2 linked regions of the Tistrella bauzanensis genome follow. The protein of the gene in region 1 binds, or shares a complex with, the protein of each later gene. Links are inferred from orthologs where the notes say so. Each region holds a gene or a part of one and is shown on either strand. Other genes may lie near its edges. The genes, in order: scpA and meaB.

Evidence for each region.
Region 2: the proteins of scpA (region 1) and meaB are in contact, whole or in part, in a crystal structure (PDB 8DPB), measured with the Methylorubrum extorquens proteins. The link is inferred for Tistrella bauzanensis from one-to-one orthologs. Residues at the interface, in SOR27001.1 of Methylorubrum extorquens: Glu577, Glu578, Asn579, Asp580, Gly581, Arg582, Arg583, Arg585, His596, Ala604, Ser605, Ala608, Asp609, Gly611, Phe612, Asp613, Val614, Asp615, Ile616, Gly617, Pro618, Leu619, Glu625, Arg628, Gln629, Val631, Glu632, Asn633, Asp634, Glu661; in SOR26638.1 of Methylorubrum extorquens: Arg20, Ala21, Ala24, Arg25, Thr28, Ser32, Arg33, Arg34, His37, Thr98, Gly99, Gly100, Ser101, Ile102, Leu103, Lys106, Thr107, Ala110, Ala113, Ile114, Asp115, Arg116, Ala118, Phe119, Ile120, Arg121, Pro122, Pro124.

Annotation. Positions count from the first base shown.
Region 1 is NZ_BMDZ01000044.1:13,180-28,464, forward strand. Bases 4,990-7,918 are described here. They hold scpA (methylmalonyl-CoA mutase), read right to left. Parts: upstream 7,592-7,918; coding sequence 5,387-7,591; downstream 4,990-5,386. Other genes in these bases: IEW15_RS16905 (hypothetical protein), read left to right, coding at 4,990-5,294; IEW15_RS16915 (methylmalonyl-CoA mutase family protein), read right to left, coding at 7,638-7,918. Also shown: IEW15_RS16870 (helix-turn-helix domain-containing protein), read left to right, coding at 1-571; IEW15_RS16875 (YbhB/YbcL family Raf kinase inhibitor-like protein), read right to left, coding at 559-1,140; IEW15_RS16880 (helix-turn-helix transcriptional regulator), read right to left, coding at 1,258-2,130; IEW15_RS16885 (DMT family transporter), read left to right, coding at 2,239-3,156; IEW15_RS16890 (LysE family translocator), read right to left, coding at 3,164-3,802; IEW15_RS26780 (cold-shock protein), read right to left, coding at 3,893-4,339; IEW15_RS16900 (hypothetical protein), read right to left, coding at 4,373-4,957; more of IEW15_RS16905, read left to right, coding at 4,947-4,989; more of IEW15_RS16915, read right to left, coding at 7,919-9,542; IEW15_RS16920 (enoyl-CoA hydratase-related protein), read right to left, coding at 9,782-10,468; IEW15_RS26830 (small membrane protein YohP), read right to left, coding at 10,602-10,688; IEW15_RS16925 (DUF1344 domain-containing protein), read right to left, coding at 10,848-11,360; IEW15_RS16930 (TonB-dependent hemoglobin/transferrin/lactoferrin family receptor), read left to right, coding at 11,635-13,932; IEW15_RS16935 (ABC transporter ATP-binding protein/permease), read left to right, coding at 13,939-15,285. UniProt on the Escherichia coli protein: Catalyzes the interconversion of succinyl-CoA and methylmalonyl-CoA. Could be part of a pathway that converts succinate to propionate.
Region 2 is NZ_BMDZ01000090.1:1,660-14,735, reverse strand. Bases 3,553-6,484 are described here. They hold meaB (methylmalonyl Co-A mutase-associated GTPase MeaB), read left to right. Parts: upstream 3,553-4,482; coding sequence 4,483-5,487; downstream 5,488-6,484. Other genes in these bases: IEW15_RS22820 (hypothetical protein), read left to right, coding at 5,534-6,178; ppdK (pyruvate, phosphate dikinase), read left to right, coding at 3,553-4,443. Also shown: glyS (glycine--tRNA ligase subunit beta), read left to right, coding at 1-1,765; more of ppdK, read left to right, coding at 1,774-3,552; IEW15_RS22815 (long-chain-fatty-acid--CoA ligase), read left to right, coding at 6,630-8,360; IEW15_RS22810 (MerR family transcriptional regulator), read left to right, coding at 8,512-8,904; IEW15_RS22805 (thiolase family protein), read left to right, coding at 9,134-10,267; IEW15_RS22800 (3-hydroxyacyl-CoA dehydrogenase/enoyl-CoA hydratase family protein), read left to right, coding at 10,347-12,680; IEW15_RS22795 (acyl-CoA dehydrogenase C-terminal domain-containing protein), read left to right, coding at 12,706-13,076. UniProt on the Escherichia coli protein: Binds and hydrolyzes GTP. Likely functions as a G-protein chaperone that assists AdoCbl cofactor delivery to the methylmalonyl-CoA mutase (MCM) ScpA and reactivation of the enzyme during catalysis.

The sequences.
Region 1 (15,285 bases):
ATTCGCCGAACGGCGGCTGGATGATCCGGCACTGTCGGCGGCACGCCGGGCGATCGATCTGGTGCTGAAGGGCCATGAGCCCTATCCGGCACTGGCGATCGACCGCCATTGGACGATGGTTGCCGCCAATGCCGCTGTCCCGCCGCTGCTTGATGGGGTTGCGCCGTTCCTGCTGGAGGGGCCTGTCAACGTGCTGCGCCTGAGCCTGCATCCCGACGGGCTGGCGCCGCGCATCCTGAATCTGGCCGAATGGCGCACACATCTGCTCGACCGGCTGCGCCGGCAGATCGATATGAGCGCAGATCCCGTGCTGATCGACCTGCTGGCGGAGCTGAAGGCGCTGCCGGCACCCGTTCATGTCGCCAGCCCGTCGATCGCGCACGATCCCTATGGCGGGCTGGTGGTGCCGGTCAGGCTGTCGACCGCGCAAGGTTGCCTGTCGCTGTTCACCACCACCACGGTATTTGGTACCCCCTTGGACATCACCCTGGCCGAACTGGCGGTGGAGGCCCTGTTTCCGGCCGATGCCGCCACCGCCGAGGCGCTGGCGCGAATGGCTCAGCGGCCGTAACGCGCCTCCAGCCGGGCCGTGCCAAGAGCGTTCGCGCCGGCCAGGAAGCCGACCAGCGCCGGCATCGCATCCGCCGTCACCGGTGGCAGGTGATCGACCGCCAGCGCCGTCAGCGTAAAGACATAACGATGCGCCGAACCTTCCGGCGGACATGGACCGCCATAGCCCGGCGCGCCGAAATCGGTGCGGGTTTGCAGGGCGCCGTCTGGCAGCATCGCCGGATCGCCGGCGGCTCCCCGCGGCAGGCTGCCGGCATCGGCCGGAATGTTGGCCACAACCCAATGCGTCCAGCCGATGCCGGTCGGGGCATCGGGATCATGCAGGGTCAGCACGAAACTGCGCGTTCCGGACGGCGCACCCTGCCACGACAATTGTGGCGACTGATTGCCGCCATCACAGCCGAAGCCATAGTCGGCGCTCAGCACGTGGTCGCGGCCGATACGGCCATCGGCAAGATCCGTGCTGGTCAGGCGGAAACCGTCACCGGCTAGGGCGGGCACCGCTGCCACAACCAAAGCGCAAGCCATCGTCAGGGCCGCGACCCCGGCCTTCATTGTCATCATGGTCATCGCGACCACCTCCGCCTCGTTTGTCATGTGGCGGAAAGTCTGACCGGGTCTGCACACCATCGCGCGCCTGATCCGCTCAGATCCGATGCCGGTCCGATCAGTCGGCGCCCTTTGACGTCATTTGGCTGAAATACCAGTATTTTCATCAGTGTAAGGTTGCACCGTCATCCGGTCCGCGACATGCTCGCGCACGGCCGCCGGCGGATGTCCGAAGCGCTGCCGGAAACGGGCGGCGAACCGCGACGGGCTGTCATAGCCGACATCGAAGGCAATGCGGGTGATGCCCAGATCGGTTGCCTGCAACAGCATCAGAGCATGCGACATCCGGATATCCGCCAGCAGGCCGGTCAGCGACAGCCCCTCGGCGGCCAGTCGGCGACGCAGGGTCGCCTCGCTCATCGCCAGCCGGCAGGCCAGATCATTGCTGCGCCATGTGGCGCGCAGATCGCGTGAGACCAGCGCCCGTATCCGCGCCGCCACCGATGGCGGGGGCGGTGCCGCAAACCGGCCGCCATGATGCCCGATCCAGCCCAGAACCTCGCGGATACGCTGCACCGCCACCATGTGCGGCAGATCGCCGCCGGCAAACACGGCGGCCCGCGCCCGATCGAAGGCCGATGTGAAATCAGGCGCCATCGCGCCGATCGCCATGGCCTCGGCAATCGGCCGGCCGGCCCCCTCGCCGTCTGCGGCGAAGCCGGCGATCACCGTCGGATCGCAGACCAGCCATTCGGCCTCATAGATGCCGCCGGCGGCGGGACGATTGATCACGTCGAAGATCCGCCCGCCGGCGATGGCCGCGGCCCCGCCGGCCGGGATCGTGATCTCGCCGCCCGGCCCGATCAGCCGCTTGCTGCCCTGGCGCACCACCATCAATGTCGGCAGATCCACCACGATACGGGTCAGCAGCAGGGCACGCCGCTGAATGATCCGCGCCGTGGCACCAACGCCCTCGCGCTGCACCACGCACCGCTCCGAACCGCTCGTCATCACCGTCATGGCTTATGCCAGCCCTTCCATGTCGCCACCGACGCGCTATCCTGCCCAGCCGCCAGTCTCCACGACACCCTCCCCGTCCTGCAAGGCATCACCGATCACATGGCCCTTTCATCACAGGCGCGCGGCACATGGCTTGCCACCGCAGGTATCCTGACGCTGACCCCGGATACACTTCTGGTCCGGTTGATCGATGCCGATCCGTGGATCCTGCTGGCCTGGCGCGGCAGCCTGATGGCCCTGATGGCACTGCTCGGCTGGTGGCTGATCGGGCGTCAGGCGCCATGGCAGGCGCTGGCCCGCATCGGCCGCCAGGGCTGGGCGTCAGGCATCGCCTTCGGACTGGGATCGGTGTGTTTCATCCTGTCGCTGGCCCATACCAGCGTCGCCAACACGCTGGTGATCATCTCGTCGGGATCGCTGTTCGGCGCGCTGCTGTCGCGCAGCTTTCTGGGCGAACCGGTGCCCGGCCGCAGCTGGGCCGCGATCGCTGCGGCCACCGCCGGCATCGCGATCCTGGTCTTTGGCGGCACCGACAGTGATGGGCCCGGCCGGGGCAACTGGCTGGGCGACATCATCGCGGTGGGCGCGGCCCTGCTGATCGCGATCCATTTCGTGATCCTGCGCGCGGGCGCCGGACGGATATCGTCCACGCCCGTCGTGGCCGTGGGCGGACTGACCTGCACCGCCGTGGGGCTGGTGGTGGCGCTGGCGACCGGTGTCCGGCCCCTGCTGCCGGCGCCCGATGTCCTGCCGCTGGTGCTGGTCTATGGTCTGGTGGTCCTGCCGCTGTCCTTCGCGCTGATCTCGGCCGCTCCCCGCTACATCCCGGCGGCGGAGGTCAGCCTGATCATGCTGGCCGAAGCGGTGATCGGCCCGTTCTGGGTGTGGCTGGCGGTGGATGAAGTGCCGGCCACCGCCACCTTCATCGGCGGCGCGGTGGTTCTGGCGACGCTGCTGCTGCACGGGCTCGCCGGCTATCGCGCCGAACAGCGCCGCCGGGCCGCAGCCATAGGCTGATCAGCCGTCAGCCCGCGCCCCGCCGCCAGCCGGCCGCCATCACACCAGCCCCGATCATCAGCGTGCCGCCGGTGCGGTTGACCGCACGCTGCACCGATGGCCGCCGGATCAGACGTCGCGCCCGCGTGGCCAGCAGGCCATAGGCGGTGACATTCGCCACCACCAGCGCCAGGAAAGTCGCCTCCAGAACCATCATCTGGCTGACCAGCGGCCGGCCGTGATCGATGAACTGCGGCAGGAAGGCCACGAAGAACACGATGCCCTTGGGGTTCAACGCCGACACCAGCCAGGCATGGCCGAAGATCCGCCAGGGCCGGGTCTCGGTGGGGGACGATGCCACCATGCCATCGGCACCGACAGCGACCGGCGCCCGCCACAGCCGCAGGCCCAGCCAGACCAGATAGGCGGCGCCCGCCAGCTTGACCGCCATGAACAGATCGGCCGATGCCGCCATCAGCGCCCCCAGGCCCAGCATGGACGCGGTCATGGCGGTGGCGTCGCCCAATGCCACACCGGCGACCGTGGCGCCGGCCGCGCGCCGGCCGTGGCTCAGCGCATAGGATATGACCAGCAGCACCGTCGGCCCCGGCATAACGAGCAGCGCCGCAGAGGCGGCCGCGAAGGCGATCCAGGTTTCGAGCGACATGAAAGGAAACATCCTTCGGATTAAGCTGATCCACCGATTCTATAACTTTACACATAAAATGGATTTAGAATCAATCATTGACAAAACGCTTCAGTTAAATAACATTAGAATAAAAAAAGAAAACATCATAAAGGTTATTATTCCATAGATGAGCCTTCCTATTCTTGAATCCACTACAACAAAGGATTTATGCTGTTTTCCACAGAAGGGGCAAAATGACTCATGCGGCGTTCCATTAACCATCCACACTCGCGGAACCATTCTCTTTCCGCACGATCCACATATGTCGCGGTCGTCCGCTCTCAGGCTGCCCTGCAAAGATGTCGCCCGCTCGACGATTCTCACATGTTCAGCTTTGGGCCCCCGGGGCCCTGTTGCCGGCAGGAATGTCACGACGTCCCCTACTCCGGGAAGGTCTGCTCCCACAACCTGCGTCACATGAAAATGGCGATCAAGACGATCATCTCCGTCATGGACGAAGCCGAAGCCACGAGACGCGTCAAAGAACTTGACCTTGCCCGAGCGGGAGATAGACATTCCTTGAAGTTCCCGATAGAAATTTTAGACCAATCAGAATGCTGACTTTACCTTCGATGCCTCTTGCTCCTTTTCCTTTTTATTATATGCCGCATACATCTTTATAAATTCTTGCGTCTCAATCAGAACTTCAGCCTCAAATGATACATGGGCATAGGTGACTTCCGCGGTTGTCTTCTTACTACTCGATTCGTATCGCGCCAACCCGTTTCCGAGCCGAGGGAGGTTTCGGGCCTTCTGAACATATTTCCCGGCCAGAGCGTCGGCGATCTCACCAGCTCGATGCTTAGGGATTGTCAGAACAATCCCGGCCACTTTCTGATCGGGGCCGCAGAGCATGACACCATTCTGCACAAAATCGAATCCGAAGGCATTTTGACCCAGTTTGACGGCAGGACTATCCGTAATAGCACTGACGAACGTCTCTGTGACGCTGCCGCTCTGTTCCGCGAGCGCGATAGCCTCATCACAGGCAGTCACGCCGACTTCGATATCGCCAAACCCGATTTCTCGGGCGTTGGCATCGAACGTCACCGTCACTGCCACAGCGAGGAGTCCGGTGGCGATCAGAACTGTGTATAGTTTTCTCATATTCTCTGGATCCAGAATGCTGTTCATCGCGAGAGGATGCGTAGCGGGTCAGGGGTGCGGACAACTTCACTGTTCCGCCAGAAGCTGGCCGCATCGGAAGGTGAGCGATTGGCAATATCTCGTACTTTTGCCTGGTTCAGCGTCGATCGAAACTATCGTACACGCTCAAAATCACGGCGTCGATCGCCTTCTGGACGGGGAATATAACGTCATCGGCAATAAGAATCATGATCCACGCGCTCTGATTGGCGCTTTACTCATGAAAGCTGACTTAGATGCCCAGGTTCAAAGCACAATTGTGCTAAAAAATGCACCGAAAATTTTTCTCAAACATATGATGTGCGCAGTATGGTTGAGTTTCTGAGGATAAAAAGCTCCTCTCCCGGTGGCATCAGGAGAGGAGCAATACACGGGCCTGCATCCGCGACAAGCGGCGATCGTAGGCAGCCCTCCCGATCAATCGGCGAAGGCAGAGTCCGCCGGTCGCGGCTGGGTATAACCAAGCTGCTGGTTCAACTTGTCGATCAGGTTGATGGCCGCCTCGGCGATCACCGTGCCGGGGGGGAACACGGCCGCGGCGCCGGCATCCAGCAGGGCCTGGATGTCCTGATTGGGAATAACGCCACCGACCACGATCATCACGTTGGATTTTTCCTGCGCGTCCAGTTCGGCCCGCAATTCCGGCACCAGCGTCAGATGGCCGGCGGCCAGCGAGCTTGCACCCACCACATGAACGCCCGCCTCGGCCGCGGCCCTGGCGGCTTCGGCCGGGGTCTGGAACAGCGGCCCGATCTCGACATCGAAGCCCAGATCCGAGAACGCCGTCGCGATCACCTTCTGGCCACGGTCATGACCATCCTGGCCCATCTTGGCCAGCAGGATGCGCGGCGGCCGGCCATCGGTATCCTTGAAGGCGCGGATCATCTCGCGCGCCCGCTCCACCATCGGGTTGCCGTCGCCCACCTCGCGCAGATAGATGCCCTTGTTCGACCGGATCTGGGCGCTGTGGCGCCCGAAGACCTTTTCCAGCGCGAAGGAAATCTCGCCGACGGTCGCCTTGGCACGGGCGGCATCGACCGCCAGCTCCAGCAGGTTGCCGTCACCACGGGCGCCGGCTTCCAGCGCCGCCAGCTTCGCGTCGACCTCGTCCTGGCTGCGTTCGGCCTTCAGCCGCGCCAGCTTTTCAAGCTGCTGGCGGCGCACGCCGTCATTGTCGACCTTCAGCACCGGGATATCGTCGGCCTCGTCGGGCCGATAGCGGTTCACGCCCACCACGCTCTGCCGGCCACTGTCGATCCGCGCCTGGGTGCGGGCGGCGGCTTCCTCGATCCGCAGCTTCGGCACGCCGGCCTCGATCGCCTTGGTCATGCCGCCCAGCGCCTCGACCTCCTCGATATGGGCCAGCGCGCGCCGGGCCAGATCATGGGTCAACCGCTCGACATAATGGCTGCCGCCCCAGGCATCGATCAGCCTGGTCAAACCGCTTTCGGTCTGAAGGAACAACTGGGTGTTGCGGGCGATCCGGGCCGAAAAATCGGTCGGCAGCGCGATCGCCTCATCCAGCGAATTGGTGTGCAGGCTCTGGGTCTGGCCACCGGCCGCCGCCATCGCCTCGACGCAGGTACGCGAGACGTTGTTGAACACGTCCTGCGCCGCCAGCGACCAGCCCGAGGTCTGGCTGTGGGTGCGCAGCGACAGCGAGCGGGGGTCTTTCGGATCGAAATGCTGCTTCACCAGCTTCGCCCACAGCAGGCGCGCCGCCCGCATCTTGGCGGTTTCCATGAAGTAGTTCATCCCGATCGCCCAGAAGAAGCTGAGCCGGGGCGCGAAGCGGTCGACATCCATGCCGGCGGCCACGCCGGCGCGGATGTATTCGATGCCGTCGGCCAGCGTATAGGCCAGTTCCAGATCGGCCGAGGCGCCAGCCTCCTGCATGTGATAGCCGGAAATCGAGATCGAGTTGAAACGCGGCATCTCACGGGCGGTATAGGCGAAGATGTCCGAGATGATCCTCATCGACGGCTCGGGCGGATAGATATAGGTGTTCCGCACCATGAATTCTTTGAGAATGTCGTTCTGGACAGTGCCGGTCAGCTTGTCATGCGGCACGCCCTGTTCCTCGGCGGCCACGATATACAGCGCCATCACCGGCAGGATCGCGCCGTTCATGGTCATCGACACGCTCATCTGGTCCAGCGGGATGCCGCTGAACAGGGTGCGCATGTCATAGATCGAGTCGATCGCGACGCCGGCCATGCCGACATCGCCCTTCACCCGCGGATGATCGCTGTCATAGCCGCGATGGGTCGCCAGATCGAAGGCCACCGACAGGCCCTTCTGACCGGCCGCGAGATTGCGGCGATAGAAGGCGTTCGAATCCTCCGCGGTCGAGAAACCCGCATACTGGCGGATGGTCCACGGATTGGTGGCGTACATCGTAGGGTAAGGGCCGCGCACATAGGGCGCCACGCCCGGATAGGTGCCCGCGAAATCGATGCCGGCCACGTCCCCGGCATCATAGGCGGGCTTCACCTCGATGCCTTCGGGCGTGATCCAGGGATCGACCGCCGCCGCGACCGCCGCCGCCGGCATTTCCGCCGGGGTGACCGCGTCGAAATCGAGCGCGGAGAAATCGGGCAGCCCGCTCGCCGCAGACGTCATTGCCTTCGCCGCAGGCGTCTTTGCCATGGAGTTGTCTGCCATCGGATCAGGCCTCCGTCGCATCGGGGGTGAAGGCCGCATGGGCCCGTTCCAGCACGGCCAGCGCATCGCTGCCGGCGGCAAGGAAATGCTCGACACCAGCCGCGGTCAGCGCGCCTTCCAGCGCGCCGGGTCGCCCCGCCAGCCAGACATGGGCCGCGCCCGCGGCCTTCAGCGCCAGGGCGGTCTCGACCGCCGCCTCGTCATAACGGGCATCAGACGAGCAGATCACCGCCAGCCGCGCGCCGCCGGCCTCCACCGTGTCCGCTGCCTGAATGTCGGCGGCGATGCCGCCGGCGGCAAGCAGGTTGCGGGCAAAGCCGACCCGCGCGGTGAAATCCGCCGCCGTGCCAAGGGTGACCAGCAGCGCCGTCGCCTCCAACCCGGCCGCGCGCTCACGCAGGGCCTCGAACGGCTCCGCCAGACGCATCTGGGCCAGTGGCGCACAGGTCGATATGGCCCCGGGCAAGGTCACATCCAGTGCCGGGCGGGCAAAGGCGCCCGGATCGACCGGGTCCAGTGTCGGCGGCACGTCGGCGAGATTGGGGAATTCGGACACGCCGATCAGGCCGATGGCGCGCTTCGCCACGGCCGCGTTCAGTGTCGCCCGGGTCTCCGCCACCTTGTCCTGAACCAGCCCGGCTTCCAACGCCGCGATCACGCCGCCTTCGGCCTCGATCGCCTGGAAGGCGGCCCAGCCGGCGCGGGCGAAGCTGTCGGTCAGGGCTTCCAGCGCCCAGGCACCGGCCGCCGGATCGGCGACCCGGCCCAGATGGCTTTCCTCCATCAGCACCAGTTGCGTGTTGCGCGCCTGCCGCCGTGCCAGCATGCCGGGATGACCCAGCGCATCGGTGAACGGGCTGAGGATGATGATATCGGCACCGCCGACCGCGCCGGCAAAGCCTGCCGCTGTCAAGCGCAGCAGGTTCACCCACGGGTCGACCCTGGCCAGCATGCGGGCAGACGATCGCGCCTCGACCCGCGCCTGCACGGTGGAACCGGCGGCACCGATGATCCGCGACCAGATGGCCCGTGCCGCACGAAGCTTGGCCAGCGCGGTGAAATACTCGCCGTCGACAGCAAGGCCCAGCGTGACCCGGCCGAAGGCATCGTCCAGAGCAAAACCGGCATCGACCAGCGCCCGGACATACTGCACGGCACTTGCCGCCATGAAGCCCAGTTCCTGGGCCTCGCCGCCACCGGCCTCGTGCACGACCTGGCCCGAGGCCAGCATCATCCGGGCCTCATAGAAGCTGCCGGCATGGCGCTTGGCGGCCGTGGCCGCGGCCGCGATATGGTCACCAATCGGCCCCGGCGCCTCGCCCGCGCGGGCAAAGGCCGATACCGGGTCCATGTTGAAGGCCAGCGGCGCGCGCGGCGCGCCGGGCATCGGCTTCGCCAGCGCCGCCAGCCAGTCGGCGGCCTGGACGCCAAGGAAACCCGCATCGAGCCCGATGGGCGCCAGATCGATCAGCACCCCCTCCAGCACCGCCGCCAGATCGTCGACCGAGGCCACGGCGATCCCGTTCCGGCCCGTGGGGTCGAGCCGGAGCAGCACCGACGCCGCGCCGTTTTCCAGGTCGTCCAGAACCTGGGCATTGGCCGCCTGCGGGTCGGGATGACGGATGATGGTGCGCAGATCCCACGGCCGGTCGGGATCGGCCGAAATCATGCGCGGCAGGCTGTGGGCCGCAATGCCATCTTCCGGGGTGTAGAGCGGCTCGACGCTCAACCCTTCGCGCGTTTTCCAGCGCAGCTTCTTCTCGAACGGTGCGCCTTTCAGCGTCTTCTCGACCAAGGCCATCCAGGCCGCGCGGGAGGGCGCGTCGAAATCGGCGGCCAGCGGGCTGATGGTTGCAAGGGGGTTGATCGTCTGCACAGAGTTCACCACGGCAATCTTCCGATCCGGCATCTCCTGATCCCGCGGCGCAAGGCCGGCGCGGCAGGTCGGAGAGGGTATCAATGGGTCAACGGCGGTCCGGCGTCTGGTTCCTTATCGATCGGGCCCCGGCAGCGTCGTCGGGGCGATCTGCCGCAACAAGCAGCCACGAACAGGGACTTCGCGAGACATATACAGCAAAACCGGGTCGATCTGGAATTGCGAACCGCATTGCAGCATCGCCATTGCACCATCCACGGCGGATCATCCGCCTAGCCCAGCGTCGCCAGATCGTGATCGAGGCCGGCCAGCGCCGCCGCGATCGCCGGACCGCGCAGCCGCCGCTTGGTCTGGGCATAGGCGGGCATCGACAGTTCACCCAGCGCACGGGCGGCACCGATGGCGCGGGACAGCGTGCGTCCGGCATCGATCTCGATACCGTCGATCAGGTTCTCGCCCAAAGCCGCTTCCGGCGAGAAGGCGCGCGCATGCAACAGCGCCTGCGCCTCCAGATGCCGCGGCACCACGCTGCGCGCCACCTGGATCATCCAGGCCGGCATTGCCATGCCGAGCGCCGTTTCGTTCAATTGCAATTTGTAGGGACCGGCGGCCATGAAGCGCTTGTCGCAGGCATAGGCCAGGATCGCGCCGCCGGCGATCGCATGTCCGGTCAGGGCCGCGACGGTCGGGATCGGCAGCCCATGCAGCCGCAGCACGCTGCGCGAGAACTGGCCCAGAAACCCTGTGAACCCCTCCTTCGACAGCGTGGGCAGCAGCTTCAGGTCGAGCCCCCCTGAGAACATGCCGTCGCGCCCCGCCAGCACCAGGGCGCGCGCGCCTTCGGCTTCGGCCTGGTTCATCGCATGGTCCAGCGCGTCGAAAAACGCCGGCCCCATGGCGTTCGCCTTGCCGTCATCGATGCGCAGCACCGCCAGCTTGTCGTCGAAGGTCAGTTCCATCACCGGTCACTCCTCCCTGCTCCGGCGCGCCCCTTCATCCGGAGGCGCTGCGGCCGAAGGGTATCATAGCGTCATGATGGCGAGCGGGTCACGGCACGGTTCGGCCCAGGCGGTGCAGGCAGATGCGCACGGCTTAAAAGATCAGCTTCAACAGGCCCAGAACCACAAGCAGGCCGATCAGAAAAATGATCAGCCCGGTCCAGCCCAGGAAACGCAGCATGTCGATATCTCCTCGTTTGGTGATAAGGCCGGCCGGGCGCCGGCGGTAACGGCACCGACACTGTGGCCGGACATGACGACGGCGAAGCACCCGCCGGGCGCTCCGCCGTCGTCATGTCCGGCCCGAGGGCAGATCGGGCCGGAGAGGGTTGCGCCAGGGTCAGCTACCCTTGGCGCGGGGCTGCGCACCAAGCTGGCCGCCACCGCCGGTGCCACCCGTGCCGATATCGTTGCCGTCGGCACCCGTGCCTTCGACGCTGTCGGTCACGCCATGCTGAATCGAGGTGGCACGCTTCATGCCGTTTTCCTCGTGATAAGTGATCGTGACCGTGTCACCCGACTGCGCCTCGGTAAGCTGCGGATCGCCGATCACATAGGTCGAGCCATCATCCAGAGTGATGGTCGAGCCGCTGATGCTCGCGATCTTGCCCTGGGTGGTGTGAGTACCCGAGGTGCCGCCCACGGCGCCAGCCGCGGCCGACCCGGTGCCGGTGCCCACGCCGGGCGTGGTGGTGGGGCTGGTCGGATTGGTGACGGCACCACCGGTGGTGCCGCCGGACGAATTCATCGTTGCCGTCCCGGACTGCCCGCTGGCGGAACCGCTCTGCGCCATGGCGAGCGACGAGCCGCCGATCATCAGGGCCGCGACGAGGGTCGGAAGCGTCATACGCATGGGGGAGATCCTCCGGTCTGTGGAACTGAGAGACGCCACCTGTTGCAATGGGGAGGTGTTTTGTGTGGCGCTCCTTGCCCCCTACAACGAGACCGGCGGCGATGAGTTCCGGCAGGCGGCCGGATTTTGGCTGATTCCGGCTCCATGATCGGGGCCGCGCGCCTTCACGCTTGGCTTACATTGCCTGCGGGCGTATGGTGCCGCTCACTTGATAATAAGAATCATTCGCAATTAAACGAGAGACGAGTCCCTGAGCATCGAAGGGATCGGTCACATGAAAAGACGACAGCTGGCAAACAGGCTGGGCCATGGTCTGGTGGCATTGTGCATGGCAGCACCAGGGGCCGCCATGTCGGCACCCCTGGGTGACGCCGTCAGCGTCGACGGCCGGGAAGAGCGCGAGGACGAGGCCGCCGGCGGCGCGGCTGAGGCCCTGCCCGCCATCTCGGTCATCGCCACCCGTGGCGCGCGCGCCGTCGACGAGATTCCGGCCAATGTCACGGTCATCGGGCGCGAGGAACTCGACCTGCGCATGGTCGACGACATCGGCGAACTGGTCCGGCATCTGCCCGGCATCCAGGTCGACCGGCAAACCAGCGGCACCAATCCGTTCGCCGACCGGACCGGCTTCACCATCCGGGGCGTTTCGGGCAATCGCATCCTGACCCTGGTCGATGGCAGCCGGACGCTGGAGCGGATCACCGACGGCACCCGCGACGTGGTGGAACTCACCCATATGAAGCGCGTGGAGATCCAGCGCGGCCCCGCCTCGGCGCTGTGGGGCAGCGACGCGCTGGGCGGCGTGGTCGCCTTCGAGACCATGGACCCCGAGGATTATCTGGCGCAATCGGGCCGCGACACCGCCTTCCGCCTCGACACCACTCATTCGACCCTGGACAGGTCCACCGGCGGGGTCGGTGCGGCGGCGCTGCGCTATGGCGATATCGCCGCCTCGATCTCGCTGGGCCGCCGGGTGGGGCACGAGCCGGAAAACCGCAATGCCCGCGGATCGCTGGCCGCCGGCGGGGTGTGGGACTGCTATCGCAATGTCGGCGCCACTCCCTGCGGCCAGCTCGACAGCGCCGATATCCGCTCCGACAACGCACTCGGCAAGCTGGTCTGGACCCCCGGCAACGATCATCGCATCGGCCTGACGCTGGAGTCCTTCGAGCGCAAGACCGAGGTCGACCAGCGCTATGATTACGGTCTCGACACCAGCGGCAACGCGGTGACCAATTACGACCGGACCCAGACCCTCAGCCGCCAGCGCATCGCGCTTGAACATGACTGGACGGTGGAATTCGGGCCGATCGACCAGATCCGCTGGCAGCTTTCGCATTCGCCGCAGAAGAGCAAGCGCGAAGGCGCCCGCGACCGCATCCTCGCCAACGGCACCACCGAAACCCGCTACGATCTGCTGGAATATGAAGAAGCCTTCACCGAATTCGACGTGCAGTTCGATGGCGGCTTCGACACCGCCGGCATCAGCCATCGCCTGACCTGGGGGTTCGACGGCGACTATACGACAAGCGAGTATGAGCGCGTCGATACCACCGTCAATCACACCACCGGCACCACCACCGTCGCCCGTGCCGGCGGCTTCAACTTCGCCAATGCGACAACCATCCGCGCCGATGCCTATATCCAGGACGAGATCGGGTTCATGGATGGCCGGCTGCGGGTGACGCCGGCCATGCGCCTTGCGCATTATTCCATCGATCCCGATCCCAACGCCGACTACAAGCCGGTGGATGGCGCCGAGCCGCGCAAGATCACCAAGACCGAACCCACCTGGAAGCTGGGCGCGGTCTATGACCTCGACCGCAACTTCTCGGTCTATGGCCAGTATGCCGAAGGCTTCAAGATGCCGACAGCACAGCAGCTTTACACCTCGCTGCCCAGCACCTTCTTCAATCTGGTGCCGAATCCGGATCTACAGCCGGAATCGGTCAAGAACTACGAAGCCGGCCTGCGCGGTCGCTTCCGGGACGGCAATTTCTCGGTCGGCGGTTTCTATGCCGATTATACCGACTTCATCCAGTCCTTCGTGATGCTGTCGAATGGCGACATCACCTATGACAACCTCAGCACGGTCAAGGTCTGGGGCCTTGAGGCCAGCGGCGAATTGTATCTCGACGAGGCCTGGAGCGTCAGCGGCGCATTGTCGGCCCAGCGTGGCGAACAGGTCGCCTCACCCGGCGCAGACACCACCGCCTTCAACGGCGCCATTCCGCTCGGCAGCACGCTGGGCCTGCACTATGACGATCAGGATATGGGTCTTCGGGCCAGTCTCTATGGCACCTTCCAGCGCGGCGTGACCCGCACTGAAAGTGACGCCTCCTACAAGCCCGCCGGCTATGGCGTGTTCGACTTCGCCGCCGCATGGCAGCCCATGCACTGGGTCACCCTGCGCCTCGGCATCGACAACATCTTCGACAAACGCTACTTCCCAACCTCGGCCGTCGCCTATGATGCGACGCCGTCGACCACCGCCGTCGCCAACACCAACCCGATCGAGGCGCAGGTCCAGCCGGGCCGGTCGTTCTCGCTCGGCGCCACGCTGACCTTCTGACCCCAGATGACCGTCACCACCGGTCCCGGCCGCCCGTCGGGCGGCCGGTTGCGCGGCGCCCGCCGACCCGGCGGGCGCCTGCGCTGCTTCCTGCGTCTTGCCCTGCCCTTCTTCCTCGCCCGGGAAGGTCGGGGTGCCGCGATCAAATTCGCCCTCGCCTTCGGTCTCGCCATCGGCGCGGTCTGGATCGGGTTCGAGCGCAATGCCTGGAACCAGACCTTCTTCGGCGCGCTGGAACGCCGCGATGCCGCGGCGGTCGCCTGGGCAACGCTCGACTGGGTCTGGCTGCTGGCGCTGCTGGTCGGGGTGTCGGTCCAGCGCGCCTATCTGGAGCGCATGGTGGTCATCGACTGGCGGACCTGGCTGACCGGGCGGCTGCTCGATCGCTGGCTGGGTCGCGGCCGGCTGTGGCGCATCGAAAGCCGGGGGACCATCGATAATCCGGATCAGCGCGTCGCCGAGGATGCGCGCCTTCTGGCCGACCTCACCGTCGATCTCAGCCTGCGCGTGCTGCTCGATCTGGTCGAACTCGGCCTGTATATCGGCGTGCTCTGGTCGCTGTCAGGCACGCTCGCCCTGCCCCTGCCGGGGGGCGGGTCGCTGGACCTGCCCGGTTACATGGTGATCGCGGCCCTTCTCTATGCAGGTATCGCCAACCTGGTCGCCCACAAGCTGGGCCGGCCGCTCGCCGGGCTGTCGGCGACCCAGCAGCATCGCGAGGCGGATTTCCGCTTCGGGCTGGCACGGCTGCGCGATGTGGCGATCGAGGTCGCCCTGCTCGGCGGGGGCCGGCGCGAGGCCGGGCTCGCTGCCCGCCGCTTCGCCGATGTCCGGCGCAATGCCGTCGATCTGGCCCGCCGCCACCGGATCTATGCCCTGTTCCAGACCCCGTTCAGCTATACCGTGCTGAACATCTCCATGTTCGTGACAGCCCCCGCCTATCTGGCCGGACAACTCGACCTGGGCGGGATGATGCAGGCACGGGGCGCCTTCTCGACCGTCGTGGCCAGTTTCGCCACCCTGGTCTTCGCCTATCCCAAGCTTGCCGAACTCAGCGCGGTCCTGACCCGGCTGGAAGCCTTCGACCGCGCCCTGGCCGATCGCACGCCCCGCCATTGCCCGCATCCGGCCGGCCGCCGCGCCGCCGCCGACAGGCTGGTGCTCGACGGCGTCGTCGTGACGGCGCCGGATGGCCGGCCGCTGACCCTGCCGGTGGATCTGGTTCTGGCGCCGGGCGAGCGGGTGGCACTGACCGGCGCGTCCGGCACCGGCAAAAGCCTGCTGATCGCCGCCATCGCCGGCGCCTGGCCCCATCATCGGGGCCGGATCATCCATCCGTCCGGCGGCTGGCCA
Region 2 (13,076 bases), on another replicon or contig:
CAAGGGCCGGTTCTGGTTTCTGGATGTATATGAAGCCGGCCGGCCGACGATCGAGGTGCTGCCCGAGCTGATCGCCGGCGCGATGACCGATCTGCCCTGGCCCAAATCCATGCGCTGGGGCAGCCATCAGATCCGCTGGGTGCGGCCGCTGCGCTCGATCCTGTGCCTGTTCGGTGGTGCTGTCGTGCCGGTGCGCTTCGGTCACCTGACCGCCGGCAACACGACCCAGGGCCATCGCTTCCTGGCGCCCGAGTTTGTGCAGGTTCATGATTTCGCGGGCTATGCCGCGGCGCTGGACAAGGCCTATGTGGTGCTGGACCCGGCCGAGCGTCGTCGGCGCATCGCCGCCGATGCCGCGACCCTGGCCGCCGATCTGGGCCTGATGCTGCGTGCAGACGAAGGCCTGCTGGAAGAGGTGGCCGGGCTGGTCGAATGGCCGACGGTGCTGGCCGGGCGCATCGACGACGCGTTCATGGACGTGCCGGCCGAGGTTCTGGTATCGGCCATGCGCACCCATCAGCGCTATTTCGTGGCCGAGGACAGCCATGGCAGGCTGGCGCCGGTCTTCGTTCTGGTCAGCAATCTGAACCCCGATGACGGCGGCGCCGCGATCATCCACGGCAATGAACGGGTGCTGCGCGCCCGGCTGGCGGATGCCAAGTTCTTCTGGGACACCGACCGCCAGACCCGGCTGGATGCACGTCTGGGCCGGCTCGGCGACATTCTGTTCCAGGCGAAGCTCGGCACCGTGGCCGAGAAGGCCAGTCGGATCGCGGCCCTGGCGCGGCAGCTGGCGGCCTATATTCCCGACGCCGATCCGGCGCTGGCCGAGCGTGCGGGCCTGCTGGCCAAAGCGGATCTGGTGACCGGCATGGTCGGCGAGTTCCCTGAAATCCAGGGCATCATGGGCAGCTACTATGCCACCCATGATGGCGAGCCGAAAGCTGTGGCCCAGGCGATCGCCAGCCATTACGCCCCGGCGGGGCCATCCGACCAGATCCCGACCGGGCCGGTCGCGATCGCCGTGGCGCTGGCCGACAAGCTGGACACACTGGCCGGCTTCTTCGCGATCGACGAGAAGCCGACGGGGTCGAAAGATCCGTATGCGCTGCGGCGCGCGGCGCTGGGCATTTTGCGGATCCTGATCGAAACCGGCGTGCGTCTGCCGTTGAAGCCGGCGATCACCGCCGCCGCCGAAGGTTATCGGCCGCTTCTGGGCACGATCGATACCGCCCGCCTGCATGACGAGCTGATGGGCTTCTTCGCCGACCGGTTGAAGGTCTTGATGCGCGACCGTGGCGTGCGCCATGATCTGATCGCCGCGGTTCTGGCGGGTGGGGATGATGATGTGGTCCGGCTGCTGGCGCGGGTGCGTGCCCTGCAGTCGTTCCTGGACGGCGAGGACGGTGCGAACCTGCTGGCGGCATACCGGCGGGCCAGCAATATTGTCCGCATTGAAGAAAAGAAGGACGGGACGACCTATGGTGGCGCCGTGGATGCGGATCTGCTGGTCGAACCCGAAGAAGTGTCGCTGCACGGCGCACTGGTCGGGGCGCGGGCGGAGATCGCCACGGCCTTGGCCGGTGAGGATGACGAGCGGGCGATGACGGCGCTTGCGGGGATCCGCGCGCCGGTCGACGCGTTCTTCGACCGGGTGACGGTCAATTGCGAGATGGCAGAACGTCGGCGCAACCGGCTGCATCTGTTGTCCCAGATCCGTGCAGCCCTGGAAGCCGTAGCCGATTTTTCGAAGATCGAAGGGTGAGTCGACCGATGACCAAATGGGTGTACAGTTTCGGCCGCAACGGCTCCGAAGGCACCGCAGAGATGCGCAATCTGCTTGGCGGCAAGGGCGCGAACCTGGCCGAGATGAGCAATCTGGGCCTGCCGGTGCCGCCGGGTCTGACGATCACCACCGAGCTTTGCACCTATTACTATGCCAATGGCCAGACCTATCCGGATGAGCTGAAGGCACAGGTGACCGAGGCGCTGGCCAGAATCGAGACCGAAATGGGCATGCGGTTCGGCGATGCCGAAAACCCGCTGCTGGTGTCGGTCCGCTCAGGCGCCCGCGCATCCATGCCCGGCATGATGGACACGGTGCTCAATCTGGGGCTCAACCAGGCGACGGTCGAGGGCCTGGCACGCCGCAGCGGCGACGAACGCTTCGCCTATGACAGCTATCGCCGGTTCATCCAGATGTATTCGGATGTCGTGCTCGGCGTGGATCACAGCCTGTTCGAAGACCGGCTTGAGGCCCGCAAGGAAGAGCATGGCCACGATCTCGACACCGAGATGACCGCCGACGACTGGAAGGCGCTGATCGCCGATTACAAGGCGATCGTGCAGAGCGAGCTGGGCCGCCCGTTCCCCGATGATGCCCACGAGCAGCTGTGGGGCGCGATCGGCGCCGTGTTCGGCTCGTGGATGAACCAGCGCGCCAAGACCTATCGCCGCCTGCATAACATTCCCGCCGAATGGGGCACCGCCGTCAATGTTCAGGCGATGGTGTTCGGCAATATGGGCGACGACTGCGCCACCGGCGTGGCCTTCACCCGCAACCCGTCGACCGGCGTCAAGGAATTCTATGGCGAGTTCCTGGTCAACGCTCAGGGCGAAGACGTGGTTGCGGGCATCCGCACGCCCCAGCATCTGACCGTTGCCGGCAAGCTTGCCAACGGCTCGAACGATCCGGCGATGGAAGAGGCCATGCCTGTGGTGTTCGGCGAATTGGTGGCGGTGAAGGACCGTCTGGAGCAGCATTACCGCGACATGCAGGACATCGAGTTCACGGTCCAGCAGGGCCGGCTCTATATGCTGCAGACCCGCAATGGCAAGCGCACCGCGGCCGCGGCCCTGAAGATCGCCGTCGACATGGCGGAAGAGGGGCTGATCACCGAAGAGCAGGCCGTTGCCCGCATCGAGGCGCAGGCGCTGGATCAGCTACTGCATCCGACGCTTGATCCCAAGGCCGCCAAGACCGTGATCGCCAAGGGCCTGCCGGCATCGCCCGGCGCCGCATCGGGCGTGGTGGTGTTCACGGCCGACGAGGCCGAGAAGCGCGCCCAGACCGGCGAGGACGTCATCCTGGTCCGGATCGAGACCAGCCCTGAAGACATTCACGGCATGCATGCCGCCCGTGGCATCCTGACCGCCCGCGGCGGCATGACCAGCCATGCGGCGGTGGTGGCCCGCGGCATGGGCCGGGCCTGCGTGTCGGGTGCCGGCACGGTGCGGATCGATTACGCCAAGGGCAGCTTCACGGTCGGCGACGTGACGGTGAAGGCCGGCGACGTCATCACCATCGATGGCGGCAAGGGCGAAGTGATGCTGGGCCGCGTCGCCACGATCAAGCCGGACCTGTCGGGCGATTTCGGCGCGCTGATGACCTGGGCCGACAAGATCCGGACCCTGAAGGTGCGCACCAACGCCGAGACGCCGCTGGACGCGGAAACCGCCCGCACTTTTGGTGCCGAGGGCATCGGCCTGTGTCGCACCGAGCATATGTTCTTCAGCGACGACCGCATCATCGCCGTCCGCCAGATGATTCTGGCCGATGATGTCGCTGGCCGCCGCACGGCGCTGGCCAAGCTGCTGCCGATGCAGCGCGGCGACTTCGTGTCACTGTTCCGCATCATGGCCGGGCTGCCGGTGACGGTGCGTCTGCTGGACCCGCCGCTGCACGAGTTCCTGCCCCATACCGAGAAGGACATCGCCGAGGTTGCGGCGGCATCCGGCATCGATGCCCAGAAGCTGTCGGCGCGGGCGGCGTCGCTGCACGAGAGCAACCCGATGCTTGGCCATCGTGGCTGCCGCCTGGGCATCTCTTATCCTGAGATCTACGAGATGCAGGCCCGCGCGATCCTGGAAGCCGCGGTCGAGGTTTCGGCCGAACTGGGCCAGACCGTGACGCCAGAGATCATGATCCCGCTGGTCGCCACCCGTCGCGAGCTCGAAATCCTGCGCAAGCTGGTCGACACGGTGGCGGCGCAGGTCTTCGAGGAGAAGGGCGCCCGGGTCGAATATCTGGTCGGCACCATGATCGAGCTGCCGCGCGCCGCCCTTCAGGCCGCGAAGATTGCCGAGGTCGGCGAGTTCTTCAGCTTCGGCACCAACGACCTGACCCAGACCACCTTCGGCATCAGCCGAGATGATTCAGGGTCGTTCCTCGACAGCTATCGTGAAGCCGGCATCTTCGATCAGGATCCCTTCGTCAGCCTGGATCAGGAGGGCGTCGGCGAGTTGGTGAAGATCGCGGCGGAGCGTGGCCGGTCGACCCGCCCCGATATCAAGCTGGGCATCTGCGGCGAGCATGGCGGCGATCCGGCCTCGATCGAGTTCTGCCAGATGGCGGGCCTCGATTATGTGTCCTGCTCGCCCTATCGCGTGCCGATCGCCCGTCTGGCCGCCGCCCAGGCGGCGCTGAAGGCGCGCAAGGCCTGACCGGTCGACGGAGATGGCATGGCTATCGGATCCGATCGGATGACCGGACCTGACCAGACGGCGGAGGCCGGCGGCATTGCTGCCGGCCTCCGCCGTCTGGACGAGATCCGTGCGGGTGGCAAACCCGCCCTGGCGCGGGCACTGGCGCGGCTGGAAAGCCGGGCCGATGCGGCGGAAACCGCCGATCTGCTGGATGCGGCCTATGCAGCACCGGTGGCGCAGGTTCTGGGCATCACCGGTCCGCCGGGGGTGGGCAAATCCTCGCTGCTGTCGGCGCTGATCCGTGCCTATCGCGCCGGTGGCCGCAGCGTCGGGGTGATCGCCGTCGATCCGTCGTCGAAGCGTACCAAGGGGGCATTGCTCGGCGACCGGACCCGCATCCAGACCGATCCCGAAGATCAGGGCGTGTTCATCCGGTCGATGGCGGCGCGGGCGCGGCTGGGGGGGCTGGCCGATTTCACAATCGCCGCCACCGTGCTGATGCGGGCGATCCACGATGTCGTGCTGGTCGAGACAGTGGGTGTGGGCCAGTCGGAGACCGATGTCGAGGAGATCGCCGATACGGTGGTGTTCTGCATTCAGCCGGCATCGGGCGACAGTCTTCAGTTCATGAAGGCCGGGATCATGGAAATTCCCGATCTGGCGGTGGTGACCAAGGCCGATATCGGCCCGGCCGCGGAGCGCGCGCGCACCGACGTCGCCTCGGCGCTGAAGGCCGTGGGTGTGCGCGATGATGGCTGGAAAGTGCCGGTTCTGAAGGTCGCGGCGTCGACCGGCGAGGGCATCGGCGATCTGATCGCAGCCGCCGACCGCCATCGCGACTGGATGACGGCCCGCGATCTGCGCGATCATCGTCGCGCCGCTCAGGCCGAGGGGTGGGTGGCATCGTCGCTGAAGGACCGGTTCGGGACCGAGGGCCTGCGTCATCTGGCCACAGACCCGGCGATGGCTGCGGATGCCGGCGCGGAGCATCCCGATGTCTTGGGGCCGTTCCATCGTCTGCGGCGTGACGCACAACGGCTTGCCGGGCGGCTGGCCGGCTGACGAACAACCGGCGGGATCGCGCCGTCGATCAGGGAGTTTGCAGATCATGACCACGACGCTTCGCCGCCGCCTGTTGGGCGCGTCACTGAACGTGGCGCTGGCCGCCGCCCTGTTTGCCGGACCCGCCGTCGCCACGGCCGGCCTCGCCCTGTTCGTGCCGGCGCAGGCACAGGCCGCCGGCCTCGACAGCGCCACGGTCGGCCGCTGGCTGGATGCCTCCGAGGCATTGGAGGCCTGGAGCCAGACCCTGCCGGAAGACCGTCGTGCGGTGATCGAGGACACTCAGGATCCGGCCACGATGATGGGCGATATCAGCGAGGGCCGGATGATTTCGCGGGCGGTCGGGCGGCTGGCGGGCTCGCCTGAGGCGGCTGTGGCGGAAGGTATCGTCGCGAAGCACGGCTTCGGCAGCCTGGGCGGCTGGGGCGAGATCGGCGATCAGGTGATGCAGGCCTATGTCGCGCTCAACATGGAGGGCGAGGACATGGCGGGCCAGCGCGCCGAGATGGATGCGGCCCGCGCCGAGATCATGGCCTCTACCGAGATGTCCGCCGCCCAGAAGAAGATGATGCTGGACATGCTGGGCAGCGCCGGCGCGATGGTCGAACAGGCAGGTCAGGCCGATCCGGATGACGTCGCCGCCGTCCGGCCCCATCTGGGGCGCATGGAGCGCATGTATCAGGGCAACTGATGTGGGGGCCGGCAACAGCCATGGCCTTTGGACTGAACGGCCGGCCCGGCGACGGGCCGGCCGTTTTCTGTTTCGGGCGCGTCCCGCACCGCGAGGTTTCGCGCCCTGCTGTCATTGCGCCCCGCGCAATTGACAACCGCGCCGATCGTTCCGACCTGTCTTGGGATGTGGGCGGAGATATGGTAACCAGAAGGTGATCTGCGTCTGATATGCGGGCAAAGGACGTCAGGCGGTAAAAACCGTCGGCGTCGCGTCACGGAAGCGGTTGATCCCGGACGCGGGTCTTGGGATAGTCGACAGGTGGGTTGACGTATACGGAAACATCCGTGGCGTACCGCCAGGCCGTTGGGGGACGGCTCATCAAACAAGGCGCGGTTGCACCGCCCGATGCCGTGGCAGGGCAGGGCCCGGCGAGGCGGATAACCGGCCAGGACAAGGTCTGGGAGGACCGATGACGCAGATGATGGGTGCCGAGGTGCAGGCCGACGCGATCGATCCGGTGTGGCTGAAGCGATATCCGGCGGATGTCGACTGGCGTCAGGCATTTCCGCCGGCGCCGCTGACCTCGCTGATGGATCATGCGGTCGCCACTTATGGCAATCGGCCTGCGGTCGATTTCCTGGGCAAGATCATGACCTATGAGCAGATCGGGCGGCTGGTTGACCAGGCGGCCAAGGGTCTGCAACAGATCGGCGTCAAAAAGGGTGATCGGGTGGGGCTGTTCCTGCCCAATACCCCCTATTCGATCATCTATTACTATGCCGCGCTGACCATCGGCGCCACGATCGTGAACTTCAACCCGCTCTACGCCCCGCGCGAAATCGAGCATCAGGTCAATGACAGCGGCACCCGGGTGATGGTGACGCTGGATCTGGCGGTGGTCTATGACAAGGCGCAGGCGCTGCTGGGCAAGACCTGCCTGGAGCGGATCGTGGTCTGCCCGATGGCCGGCGTGCTGCCCTTCCCGAAGAACCTGCTGTTCCCGCTGGTGAAGTGCAAGGAGATCGGCCGGATCGAGAAGAGCGCGCGCATCGTTCATCACAAGGGCCTGGTGCGCAATGACGGCCGGTTTGCACCTGTGCCGATCGACCCGGAGACCACGGTTGCTGTGCTGCAATACACCGGCGGCACCACCGGGCTGCCCAAGGGCGCGATGCTGACCCATGCCAATCTGCTGGCCAATGCCCGCCAGTTGGAGGCGTGGTTCCCGGCCGGCCGGCCGGGGGAGGAGCGCACCATGGTGGTGCTGCCCCTGTTCCATGTCTTCGCCATGACCGTGTGCATGAACTACTCGATCCTGGCCGGTGCCTGCATGATCATGCTGCCGCGCTTCGATCTGGATCAGGTGCTCGACACGCTGGCCAAGAAGAAGCCCAGCCTGTTCCCCGGCGTGCCGACCATGTACACCGCCATCGCCAATCATCCGAAGATCCGCGAGGTCGACCTGTCGTCGATCAATTACTGCCTGTCGGGTGGGGCACCCCTGCCGCTGGAAGTGAAGCACATCTTCGAGAAACTGACCGGCTGCACGCTGGTGGAGGGGTACGGCCTGACCGAAACCTCGCCGGTGACCCACTGCAATCCATTCACCGGGGTCAGCAAGGAAGGCTCGATCGGCCTGCCGATGCCGGGCACGACCATCGAGATCGTCGATCTGGAAGACGGCCAGACGCTGATGCCGCAGGGCGAGCGGGGCGAGATCTGCATCCGTGGCCCGCAGGTGATGGCCGGATACTGGAACAAGCCGGAAGAAACCGCCAAGACCATGAGCGGCGGCCGGCTGCACACCGGTGATGTCGGTTATCTGGATGAAGACGGCTATGCCTTCATCGTCGACCGGATCAAGGATCTGATCATCGCCGGTGGCTATAACGTCTATCCGCGGATGGTGGAAGAGGCGATCTATCTGCACGATTCGGTCGAGGAATGCACCGTCATCGGCATCCCCGACGAATATCGCGGCCAGACCGTGAAGGCCTTCGTGAAACTCCGCGCCGGGGCGATCCTGACCGCCGCGGAGCTGACCGCCTTCCTGAAGGAACGGTTGTCGCCGATCGAGATGCCCAAGCAGATCGAGTTCCGCGACGCCCTGCCCAAGACCCTGATCGGCAAGCTGTCGAAGAAGGAATTGGTTCAGGAGGAGACCGAGAAATACAAGGCCCGCCGGGAAGCGGGCAAGTGATGTCGACAGGGCCGGCGGTGTCGCGCCGGCTCACTTGACGTTTACGTAAACGTCAAGTATATCTCATGCCGGTGGGAGGCATGCAGGCGGCATGGCAGGGCCTGAATATCGGTCCGGGGCAGCCGGCCGCCTGACCAGGCGAGGGAGCGCGATGCCCGAGACGTTCACCATCACGCAGTTGTCCGAGGAATTCTCGATCACGCCGCGTGCGATCCGCTTCTATGAAGATCAACATCTGCTGACGCCTGCCCGCGAGGGGATGAACCGGGTCTACAGCTATCGCGATCGCGGCCGCTTGAAGCTTATCCTGCGCGGCAAGCGGCTGGGCTTCAGCCTGGCCGAGATCAAGGAATTCCTCGACCTCTACGATGCCGACCACACCCAGGTGGAGCAGTTGCGCCAGTTAAGGCTGGCGGTGGCGAGCCGGGTGGCACAACTGGAAAGCCAGCTGTCGGATCTGATGGTGACGCTTGATGAGTTGCGCGACATCGAGGCGCAGGTGTTGAGCGCCTTGGCGACCAAGGGGGTTGAGGCCACGGGCTGACCCCCGGCCGGTCTGCGAGGACCGGCCATCGACGACCACACAGACCGCCGGCTTCACGGGATCGGGGCTGGCGGCACAACATGATCGGCCGCGGGGCGCAACCGCGGCCGGATCCCGCGAGCGGAATAATCGCATGGCGCCGGTGCCGTGCAGGGCAGTACCGCCACGCGCGCGGACAGCCAGGGTCCGGCGCCCAGGGAAGAGACCAAGTCAGGAGCCGAGGGCCCCCATGAAGAGCGTCGTGATCGCGGGTTATGCCCGTTCCCCCTTCCACTTTGCCCGCAAGGGTGCGCTGGCCAAGGTCCGCCCCGATGATCTGGCGGCACAGGTGGTGAAGGCGCTGGTCGAGCGGACCGGTATAGACCCTGAGACGATCGAGGATCTGATCCTGGGCTGCGCGTTCCCTGAAGGTGAGCAGGGGTTCAATGCCGGCCGTCTGGTGGCGCTGCTGGCCGGCCTGCCGCAGTCCGTGGCCGGCACCACCGTCAACCGCTTCTGCGGATCGTCGATGCAGTCGGTGCATATGGCGGCCGGCGCCATCCAGCTTGGTGCGGGCGACGCCTTCATCGCCGCCGGCGTGGAATCGATGACCCGGGTGCCGATGATGGGCTTCAACCCGGCGCCGAACCCGCTGCTGGCCGATAGCGGCGCCTATGTCCCCATGGGCATCACGGCTGAAAACGTCGCCGAGAAGTGGCAGATCGGCCGTGCCGCTCAGGAGGAATTCGCCGTCGCCTCGCATCAGAAGGCCGCGGCCGCACGCGCGGCCGGCCGGCTGGCCGACGAGATCGTGGCGATCGCCCAGAAGAAGGGCCCGGTGATCGACAGCGACGGCTGCATCCGCCCCGATGCCACGGCCGAGGGGCTGGCCGGGCTCGATCCGGCCTTCAAGAAGGATGGCGTGGTCACCGCCGGCACCTCGTCGCCGCTGACCGACGGTGCCGCCGCCTGCCTGGTGTGCACCGAGGAATATGCGGCGAAGCATAATCTGACCCCGCTTGCCCGCATCCGCTCGGTGGCTGTCGCTGGTTGCGCGCCTGAGATCATGGGCATCGGCCCGGTGGCCGCCAGCCGCAAGGCGCTGGATCGCGCCGGCATCAAATCCGCCGATCTGGATGTGATCGAGCTGAACGAGGCCTTCGCCTCGCAGGCGCTGGCCTGCATCAAGGATCTGTCGCTCGACCCGTCGCGGGTCAATCTGGATGGCGGCGCCATCGCGCTCGGCCATCCGCTGGGCGCCACGGGGGCCCGCATCACCGGCAAGGCGGCGGCGCTGCTGAAGCGCGAGGGCGGCCGGTTCGCGCTGGCCACCCAGTGCATCGGCGGTGGCCAGGGCATCGCCACGGTCCTCGAAGCGCTGTGATGCGCCGAAACGGGGTTCCCAACGCGCCCATGGCTGCCAACGCGCCCATGGCTGGCAACGCGACCGGAGATGCTTTGAGATGACCGAAATCAACAAGGTGGCCGTGATCGGCGCCGGCGTCATGGGCGCCGGCATCGCGGCCCATATCGCCAATGCCGGCGTGCCGGTGGTGCTGCTCGATATCGTGCCCAAGGATGCCACGAACCGCAATGCGCTGGCCGAGGGCGCGGTTCAGAAGATGCTGAAGACCAAACCCAAAAGCTTCATGCATCCCAGCCGCGCCCGATTGGTGACCACCGGCAATCTGGACGACAATCTCGACCTGCTGGCCGATGCCGACTGGATCGTCGAGGCGGTGATCGAGAATGTCGAGATCAAGCGCCGGCTGTATTCCACCCTCGATGGCGTGCGCAAGGCCGGCTCGATCGTGTCGTCGAACACCTCGACCATTCCGCTGGGCCATCTGGTCGAAGGGCAGTCGGCGGCGTTCAAGGCCGACTTCCTGATCACCCATTTCTTCAACCCGCCCCGCTATATGCGGCTGCTGGAACTGGTCGCCGGCCCGGAAACCCGTGCCGACGCGGTCGAGACCATGCGCCGCTTCGGCGATCACCGGCTGGGCAAGGGCGTGGTGGACTGCAAGGACACGCCCGGCTTCATCGCCAATCGGATCGGCACCTTCTGGATGCAGGGCGCCGTGGTAGAGGCGATGGATCGTGGCCTGGATATCGAGGCGGTCGACGCGCTGCTGTCAAAGCCGGTCGGCATCCCCAAGACCGGCGTCTTCGGGCTGATCGATCTGGTCGGGCTGGACCTGATGCCGCATGTCGCCGCCAGCATGAAGGCGACATTGCCCGCGGATGATGCCTATCACGCCATCTATCGTGACAGCGACTTGTTCAAGAAGATGATCGCCGAGGGCTATACCGGCCGCAAGGGCAAGGGCGGTTTCTATCGCCGGCGCAAGGAAGGCGGCCGCTCGATCACCGAGGCCATCGACCTTGCCACCGGCGAATACCGGGCGAAGCGCAAGCCCGATCTCGCCAGCATCAAGGCGGGCGCGAAGGATCTGCGGGCGCTCGTGTCGCATGAGGACGAAGGCGGCAGCTATGCCTGGGCGGTGATCTCGCAGGCGCTGGTCTATACGGCTGATCTGGTCGGCACCATCGCCGACGAGGTGCCGGCGATCGACGAGGCGATGCGCCTTGGTTATGCCTGGAAATACGGGCCGTTCGAGTTGATCGACCGGCTGGGCGCCGGCTGGTTCGCCGACCGTCTGAAGGCCGAGGGCCGGCGGGTGCCGGCGATCGTCGAGGCGGTGGCCGGCAACGGCACGGGTAGCTTCTATCGGGTCAATGACGGCGTGGTGGAATACGCCAGCCTTGCCGGCGGCTATGCGCCGGTGCCGATCCCGGAAGGGGTGCTGCGGCTGTCGGATGTGAAGCGGCGCGGCAAGCGCGTCGATGGCAACGGCTCGGCCAGCCTGTGGGATATCGGCGACGGCGTGCTGTGCCTGGAATTCCACACCAAGATGAATTCGATCGACCCCGGCGTGCTCGAAATCGTCGCGAAGTCGACCGAGATCGTGCGCGGTGGTTACAAGGCGCTGGTCATCTATAACGAGGCGGATAATTTCTCGGTCGGCGCCAATGTCGGTCTGGCCTTGTTCGCGTCGAACATCGCCGCCTGGGACATGATCGACGGCATGATCCGCATGGGGCAGGAAACCTATAAGGCGCTGAAATACACGCCCTTCCCGGTGGTCGGCGCGCCGGTCGGCATGGCGCTGGGGGGTGGCTGCGAAATCCTGCTGCATTGCGATGCGGTTCAGGCCCATGCCGAAACCTATATGGGGCTGGTCGAGGTCGGTGTCGGCGTGGTGCCCGGCTGGGGTGGCTGCAAGGAGCTTCTGGTCCGCTGGATGAACAACAAGCGTCGTCCGGGTGGCCCGATGCCGGCCGTGGCCCAGGTGTTCGAGATGGTCTCCACCGCCAAGGTCTCGGAAAGTGCCGAGGAAGCCCGCGATCTGCTGCTGCTGCGTGATGGTGACCGGATCACGATGAACCGCGACCGGGTGCTGGCGGATGCCAAGGCCCGGGCGCTGGACATGGTGGCGGGTTACGAAAAGCCGCTGCCGGCCGAAATCTCGCTGCCGGGACTGACGGCACGGGTGGCGCTGAACATGGCGGTGGAAGGCTTCCACATGCAGGGCAAGGCGACGCCGCATGACGTGGTGGTATCGGGCGCACTGGCCCGGGTGTTGTCGGGCGGCGATACCGATATCACCGAGACCTTGCGCGAGGACGACATCACCCGGCTGGAACGCGAGGCCTTTGTCTCGCTTCTGAAGACGCCGGCGACGCTGGCCCGGATCGAGCACATGCTCGAGACCGGCAGGCCGCTGCGTAACTGAGCCGGCAGGGGAGGAGACCAGACCAATGGCCGCAACCTATAAGGCACCGCTGCGCGATATCCGCTTCGTGCTGCATGACGTGCTCGATGTCTCGCGCATCGCCGAACTTCCCGGCTATGAGGACGCGACACCCGACATCTTCGATGCCGTGCTCGAAGAAGCCGCGAAGATGTGCGAGAACGAGCTGTTCCCGATCAACCGTTCCGGCGACGAAGAGGGCTGCACCTTCGAGAACGGCGTGGTCCGCACGCCGGCAGGCTTCAAGGAGGCCTATAAGACCTTCATCGAGGCGGGCTGGACCTCGATTGCCGCCGATCCGAAATATGGCGGGCAGGGACTGCCCAAGACGCTGAATTTCGTGATCGAGGAGATGATCTGCTCGGCCAATCTGGCGTT